2 regions of the Cyclobacterium xiamenense genome follow, and region 1 is predicted to be linked to the other one. Evidence: riboswitches for the same ligand, from Rfam matches in the RefSeq annotation. Region 1 holds a riboswitch; the other holds the start of a gene.

Region 1 (4,014 bases):
GTTGACGAACCATTTATACCGTTTAATCATTTTTTTGAACCATAGAAGGCATATAAGAGATGTCGAGAGTGCTTCTATTCCTTCTAAAATTTTTTAGCGCCGTCTGTCTGGTAGCTTATGCTATTTTGTTAGTACCCCTTCTATGTACTTTTATGTCCGTATAAGGTTCCAATTATTTTTTTTAAGCCATTGAAGGATCTTGAATTCCTGGCGCTGAAAGCGCAAAATACCGCACCACAGGGTGTAGCCTTGGATAACAATACGGATCGCAGTATCCCATGCGCTGAAGGCGCGAAATACCAACGTCAATCAAAAAAGAACCATCCCCCGTCAAAAACCAACTTATAGGTACTTCTATGTCCTTATATGGTTCCAACCTTTTATTTGAACCACAGAAGGCATAAAAGAAAATTGAAGCAGCTTGAATTAGGTACGTATATACCCGTATAGGATTCCAACAAATAAACCTTCGAGGTCCCGAAGACGGCAAAGGTTGGATACGAATCCGGGCGCTGAAAGCGCGAAATACCTCAGCAGAGGGCGAAGGCCTGTGCTAGCTAACCGTCTTTCGGATCCGTGAATACCTTTATGATTGAAGAATTCGATCCAAAAACGCATTGCGGAAGGTATCTCCGCCAAAAAACTCCTGCTCCTTTTCCCAATCCGTAAACCGGGGGAATGCTTTTTCTACCATTTCCCGGTACCAAGGCTCCACGGAGAGGCCCCAATGTGGCACGGCGCCTATGGCCAGCAACTCCCGCTCCAGGCGCATAAACAAAGGCAGGCTGCCAGTCACACCCTTGACACTCACCAGCTCAATCATGCACATATCTCCTTGCTGCATCATGGACAAATGCGCCGGACACTGCTTCACAAACCGCAGGGAAAAGGGGGCCGCCAGGAGTTGATCGTAGCGTTGGGATTCCTCGCAAACCGCAATGATCCGGTCCACGGCTTCAAAAACCCGGTCAATGGGAAATCCAAATTCGATGGCGTATCCGTAGAATTTCAATTCCCCCAGTCCTTGGTCCAATACATTTCGGGCCAGGTCCTCGAACCCTCCGCCCGCATCGCCTTTGTGGTCTACCAGCCGTTTGATGGAATTATTCGTCATCCGGGGGATGGACAGGTGGTTTTTGTTAAACACCCAGGGCGAAAGCTTGCCCGAAATGGCAATCCCAGAGATAAAGGTAGAAATGTAATTCCGCTCCCTGCCTGCATGGTGCTTTTCGTGTACTTGCTCGCTGTAGTTGCGGGTCGTTACCAGGCATTTACGTTGTTGCTCCGCTTCTGTAGCGGCTTCCAAATCGCGGTAGGGATTGATCAGCACTTCAAAATGTCGGTGGGCATTGATGTAGGCATAGAGGTCTCCCTGTTGCATTTCGGCCTTTACCTCCTCCCAGTCCCGCATGATCCGCTCTTCCTGCAAGCGGTACTCCGGCTGCGCTTCCAGGATCAGGGAAAAAACAATACCCACAGACCCTATCCCTACCATAACGGCATTGAACTTTTCATCGTCCTGAATCAGGGTAATCCCGTGTTTTTGCACCATTTCATCCTTTTCAAAACAATCCGGATCCGTAATGCCATCGGTAGGTTCTACCCGATACACTTTGCCACCCTTGCCCACCAGCGTCATGGAACGCACAAAGGCAGGTACCGGACCAATGCTTATGCCAGACCCGTGCGTAGACGTAGCAATGGCCCCGGAGATCGACTGAATACTCGAGCCTCCCTGATTGATGAGGGCATAGCCGTGGTAGGTCAGTGCCTGAATCAAGTGCCGGATTTTGGTGCCTCCCCCGGTCTCAAAGAGATAATGCGTTTCGGTCCGCTTCTCGTTGCAATAGTTCACCTCCACCTCAAATCCATCCACGTAGGCCGCCTTGATGCAATCACGGGCCGGTCGCTGGGTCTGGTTCAAGTGCTGGGTGCAGACCAGGTAATCCTCGCATTGGGCCACTTCGGTTAGCGCGTGTCCCGATCCAACCGCCCGTATTTTCTTTCCGTTTGTTTCTGCTTCCTTTACCAAATCCACCACCTCGGCTAACCCCTGGTAATCGTAGCTGCTGCAGGATTCGGCCTCCGGCGAAAAATCTTCGTAGGCGCCGTTGCCCGGAACAAAAAACTGCAGGGGTTCCGAAAAATGGTTGCCGTACCAATTCCCCCACTTTTGGCGCAGGTTTTTGTCTTTGGAAAAAACATCCTCCTGCTTGAGTTCCTTGTCCAGCGATAGGAAGACCCGCTCGTGTTTGGCCATGTTTTTATTCAACCGATTTTCTATCAGTCTCCGAACAAGACGGGGCCCAACCAGAAAATTAATCGTGTTTACCCAACGGCTGCGTTTCTGCCGGGAGCAGTGATCGGTAAGGGTGTCGTCCAACAATTCGATGTGCCGGGGCACGTTCTCTCGATTAAACAGCACCTGAATCAACAGGCGAAATAGCACCCAGGAAACCAGGGTATTTCCTTTTTTCCAGGTTAGAAAGTTCGATACAGCACTCATTGGTTAAGGGGGTTTGTTTCAGTGTATTGCATACAGATCGGAAGTTCTAAATATAACAAAAAATCTTTGCCAATGCCTGAACCTTCTGGAAAAGGTTTACCAACCACAAGCAGCCGATTGGATGATCGGAAAAAATTGCCTATACTTGCACCAAATACATGCACGGGGTGCTTGACAAACGTCAGGCTGAGAACAGACCCGAAACCTGATTTGGATAATGCCAACGTAGGGATGCAAGCCAGCCAATTTCCAGTCTATTAGTTGTCGCTCCATTCCATTGGCCTTTTCAATCGAATGGAATTTTTATTTACAGGCAAATGAACGACATGGAAATCAACCCTTCAGGCACAACAGGCCTGCTACCGCAACACCAACAAAACTGGCAGAACCGACCGGAATGGTTCTTTAACCGGCAGCACACGGATACCTACGAACTTTGGTACGAAGGCCGGTACAAACGGGCAGAGGTCTGGCAGAAAAAAGTCATGGAGCAACTGGTCTCCGAAGACACCCGCATCCAAACCTTACTGGAATTTGGCTGTGGTACCACGCGTTTTACGCGCTGGTGGAAGGAGATCGGGATCGAAGCCTCTGGCGGGGATATTTCTCCGCTGATGTTATCCCAGGCCATTCACCTTTTTGACGGCGATCTGGTCATGGCGGATTCCCACCACATGCCCTTCAAGGACCATACCTTCGATGCCCTGGCGTTCATCACCACCTTTGAATACTACAAGGATCCGGTTCGGGTAATCCGAGAAGCCGCACGGGTAGCCCGATACGGGATCGCCATGGGCATGATGAACCGCAATTCACCCAAGGTGCTGCGAAGACGGGTGCAACAACTGTTTGGGAAAAATCCCTTTTATGTCACCGCCACCTTCTACACCCCGGATCAATTGATCCAAATCATTGAAGAGGCACTCAAGGGACGGAATTACACGATCGAATGGTCCTGCACCGGCCTGCCAAAATGGTTTCCTGTACAACAATGGCGGTTGCCCTTCGGAGATTTTTTTGGATTGTATGTCAAACTACTGGATAAAGGCTAAATGAGTAAACCCATTGGAAAAATAGACGAAGCATTTCTGGAGACCTTTATCGCCTCCCGCTGCGGAAAAGATCGGCCCGAAATACTGGTAAAGCCGGGGTTTGGACGGGATGTCTCCCTGATAGCCCTGCCGGGAAGACAGGTTATGGCCCTGACCAGCGATCCCCTATCCCTGATCCCCGGACTGGGATTGGAAGAATCTGCCTGGCTATCGGTACACCTGATGGCCAATGACATGGCAACCACCGGCTTTGCTCCCCAGTACGGGCAGTTTGTGCTGAACCTCCCGGCGAGTTTTTCCAGAGAAGATTTTAACCGGTACTGGGAATACATCCATTCCTTTTGCCGGAAAATCGGACTGGCCATCACCGGCGGCCACACGGGGTTTATCGAAGGGCAGCATTCCACCATCGCTGGGGGAGGTACCTTTATCAGCATTCTTCCGGAGGACCGGGCG
Region 2 (4,014 bases), on a different contig from region 1:
GGACCCCCATTCAATAAACCGTTCCCAGCGACGTACCGGCTGCCTCTGGGAACGGATGTGTGGGAAGTTGTTAGAAGCGAATGGACACCCCGGCCAGGTAATTGGTCCCCGCCATGGGGTAGTAAAAATTCTCTGTGACCAATTCCCGACTGGTAGTTCCTTCCGAAGGTACGAAATAGCTGAACGTATAGCCGTTGGGCTCGTACAGCTCGTTAAACAGGTTATTGACCTTTACGGAAAATGCCATCTCCTCTACAAAACCGGGATACCAACTGTAGGAGAGGCGCAGGTCGGTGGTCCAAAAGGGATCCAAACTTCGGTTTTCCTGCTGGGTATTATCGAGGTATTGCCGCCCTACGTATTTGTTGAGCAAGCTGACTTCCAGGTTTTTGATCGGTCGGAAATCCACCACCGCAGCTCCCACAAAGCCTGGTGAGAAGGCAATGTCGGTATCGCGATAGCTGGTGGCCTCCTGCCCGACAAAATCCCAATTTTCGTCGTAAATATCGTTGTACTCGGTAAACGTGTTGATTTTATTTCTACTGAATGCCAGGTTCCCTCCGATTGTCCAGCGGGAGTCCAGCTGCAATGCCCCGTCCAATTCTATCCCTGCCCGGTAGCTGCTGGCGACATTTTCGCGGATGTAGGCACCCACATCGTTGAGCTGGCCCGTAAGCACCAACTGATCTTGGTACCCCATGTAGTACAGGTTGGCGCCGTATTGGTACCGGTTTTTGCGCACGCGGATTCCCGCCTCAACATTGTTAAGGGTCTCCGGTCGTGGTATTTCGGTGAGCGGTGAATCGGTAAAATCCCTGCGCACCGGCTCCCGATTAGCGACTGCGTAGGAGGCATACCAGGTCTTTCCCTGCTCCGTTTCGTAGGATAGCCCAATTTTGGGATTAAAGAAGTTGTAATTTTGGCTTCCCGTAATGGTTCGGAGGTCGTTGTTAATGCCATCGAAGCGGTAGTAGACATTTCTCCATTGGAAATCACCAAACAGGTACAGCCGCTCTTTCACCTCGTACGTAGACTTGAGGTACACGTTCCGATCATCCTTGATGGCTACGTTGTCGTAATAACGGTCTCGAATATCCGTGTCGCCACTTACTCCCATCCAAATGATTTCCCCAAAATGATCGCCGTCGTATCGGTTGGCCCCACCCCCGAGAATGGCATCCAGGCGTCCGTTTTGCGAGACGTAGTTTAGGGAGAAAACCGCTCCGTAAAAGTCATTGTCCAGCCATCGTCGACGGATAATATCGGTTTCGCTGATCAGTTCGCTGCCGATGGCAATGGGTTCAATGCCGTAGTTGGCCAAGAGGTTATCCTCCGGTCTGAATTGCTCGTAGTAGCCTTGGCCCTGTGTATAGTGCAGGGAAAAGTTGGCCTTCAGGTTGGCCGCCCAGGTCCCAGCATAGATAAACTGGTAGTGATCCTGCTGGTAATTGTCGGTTTCGTTTTCGTAGGTATAGCTGTTGAAGGTTCGGTCGGATGCAAGCAGGCTTTCCGGAACGCCATTCCAGGCCTGGTAGGTCTGTTCCGCACCGGAAAAGATATTGACCTTTACCACGTGGTTGTCGCCGTAATAGCCCCCGGAGACAAAATACGACTTCAAGTCCGAAAACGCCCGGTCCACGTAGCCGTCAGAAGTAATTCGGGAGAGGCGGGCATCTACGGCCCAGCGATCGTCAATCAGGCCGGTGCCTGCTTTTACGGTATGCTTTCGTGTAGCAAATGAACCCACCGAATGATCTGTCTCGGCATAGGCTTCTTCTCGTTTGGTATCGGTTTGTATATTGAGGCTGGCTCCGAATGTTGCTGCTCCGTTAGTGGAGGTACCGACGCCTCGTTGAATTTGGATGTTTTCGACAGAAGAAGCAAAGTCCGGCATATTCACCCAAAAAACACCGTGAGACTCTGCGTCATTCAATGGGATACCGTTTACGGTCACGTTGATCCGTGTTTGGTCGGTGCCCCGGATACGCAAGCCGGTGTAGCCTACTCCCGCGCCTGCATCGGAATGCGTCACCATCGAGGGGGTATAATTTAGCAACAACGGTAAATCCTGCCCGAGGTTATTTTTGGAAAGATCCGATTTGTCAATGATTTGAAAAGTAGTAGGCGTGGTGGCAGAGGCCCGCGTACCGGAAACGATAAAGGCTTCGGTGGTTAGGGTAGCGGGCTCGAGCCGAATTTCCAGGGGCCTTTCCTGAGGCAACCGAACCAGGTAACTCCCGGCTTCGTAACCCACGTAGGAAACCACCAGGTTCCATTCTCCGGATGCCAGTCCGGCCATTTCAAAGCTTCCTTCCCGGTCGGAGACCGTGCCTTTGTTCGTCCCCTCCAGCATTATGCTGGCTCCAGGTAGCGGAATTCCGGTTTCTGCATCCTGGATTGTTCCCTGGATACGATTTTGGGACAAAGCCCATTGGGACCAAAGCATTGCTGCCAGGGTCAGGTACATGCGAATCATAACAATTAATTTGTTCGGTTAAACATCAAAGGAATAAAGGGGTATTCCTTTTTTCATTGTTTACCCAATAGCATTACGTACGATTAGCTATTTCTCATTTCCCTTCGCCGGCACTACCCGGATCAGGTAATATGGGTATGATCTCAGCCCGGAATATTGGGGCACCCCTAATGATCTTGATGCAAATGTAACTGGTAGAAATGGCAATGCCAAATCTGAAAAGCCCTCGCTTAGGCCCTTCCCAATACTTTTAAATGACGAACATGCGAGCGAAATGCCCAGCGCAACTTTGGGTGTTCCAGGTACGGGATGTTGTATTCCGCGCAGACTTGCCTGAGTATCTTGCTGATGGCGGGATAGTGCACGTGCGAAATTTTTGGAAACAGATGGTGTTCGACCTGGTAATTCAGGCCTCCCAAAAACCAGGTCAGCAATTTATACCCGGTAGCAAAATTAGCCGTGGTCCGGATTTGGTGGATCATCCACTCGTCCTCCATACTATTGGTCTCCGGCGAAGGAAGGGGAAAGGCGGTCTCCTCCAGGCTATGTGCCAACTGGAATACCAGGGTGAGCAGAACTCCCGCAAACAAACTGTACACAAAAAACCCGATCAGCCACTGCGTCCAGCCGAGCATGAATACGGGAATGGCCACAAACAGCACCAAATGGATGGCTTTGAACCCCCAAAAACTGATGTGGTCCGATAGTTTCATCTTCTGTATCGGCACCATCCCCACCTTTTTGGTGACGTATTTTTTATAGTCCGTAAAAAATACCCAATACAAGTACAACAAGGAGTAGGTAAAAATAAAATAGTAGTGTTGAAACTGGTGAATTTTAAATTTCTTTTGGCTCGGAGAAAGCCGCAAAAAGGGGCGGGCATTCAAGTCGTCGTCTACTCCCTCTACATTCGTAAAGGAATGATGCACCACGTTGTGTTTGGTTTTCCACATGAATACATTGGCTCCCAGAAAATTAATCGACAGGCCCGCCAGGCGGTTGACCCATGGCCGGTCACTGAAACTGCCATGTGCACCGTCGTGCATGACATTAAATCCGATAAATGCGGTCAGCGCACCCAACAACAGACACTCCATGAGAGCAATTGCCCAATGGGGAGTAAAGAAAACCAAGTGAACGTAAACCAGAATAAAGGAGACCACCATGATACCAGCCTTAAGGTAAAGCGGTTTGCTACCCGAACGGGTGATATTTGAGTCCCGAAAGTAATCGCTTACCCGTTGCTTCACATCCAGATGAAAGTTTAGGGTTGGTTTGGAAAATTTTGGCGTAGCCATACAATAATGTTTTTAGGGGTAAATAGTAAGCGTGACTGGGGAGGGGGTGGATTTGTAGTTCAGAAAAATGACCGATTACCGATTGTTTTCATCATTCCGTGTTGTAAGGTACGACAAGTTTTCGGTAGTATCAATTAAACTCGACTGAATTTATCAAATGCATCATGTCCGTTTTGATGTATTCGATGACCGGTGCCAGGGAATCGTTTTTCACGGCTGTCTCAAAATACAGCGCGCCCC

The links. A riboswitch is a leader RNA that binds a small molecule or an ion and turns the genes downstream of it on or off. The one in region 1 is predicted to bind thiamine pyrophosphate.
Region 2: linked by a shared signal. The riboswitch ahead of BMW71_RS06845 (TonB-dependent receptor) and the one ahead of BMW71_RS15545 (class I SAM-dependent methyltransferase) in region 1 are both predicted to bind thiamine pyrophosphate.

What each region holds. Positions count from the first base shown of each region.
Region 1 is NZ_FNZH01000004.1:478,515-482,528, reverse strand. It holds gene BMW71_RS15550 (FAD-binding protein) at 587-2,506, opposite strand; TPP riboswitch at 2,660-2,755, shown strand; gene BMW71_RS15545 (class I SAM-dependent methyltransferase) at 2,833-3,558, shown strand; gene BMW71_RS15540 (AIR synthase-related protein) at 3,559-4,014, shown strand, end outside.
Region 2 is NZ_FNZH01000002.1:487,817-491,830, reverse strand. It holds gene BMW71_RS06850 (NAD(P)/FAD-dependent oxidoreductase) at 1-17, shown strand, start outside; gene BMW71_RS06845 (TonB-dependent receptor) at 71-2,476, opposite strand; TPP riboswitch at 2,559-2,655, opposite strand; gene BMW71_RS06840 (fatty acid desaturase family protein) at 2,707-3,774, opposite strand; gene gldD (gliding motility lipoprotein GldD) at 3,905-4,014, opposite strand, start outside.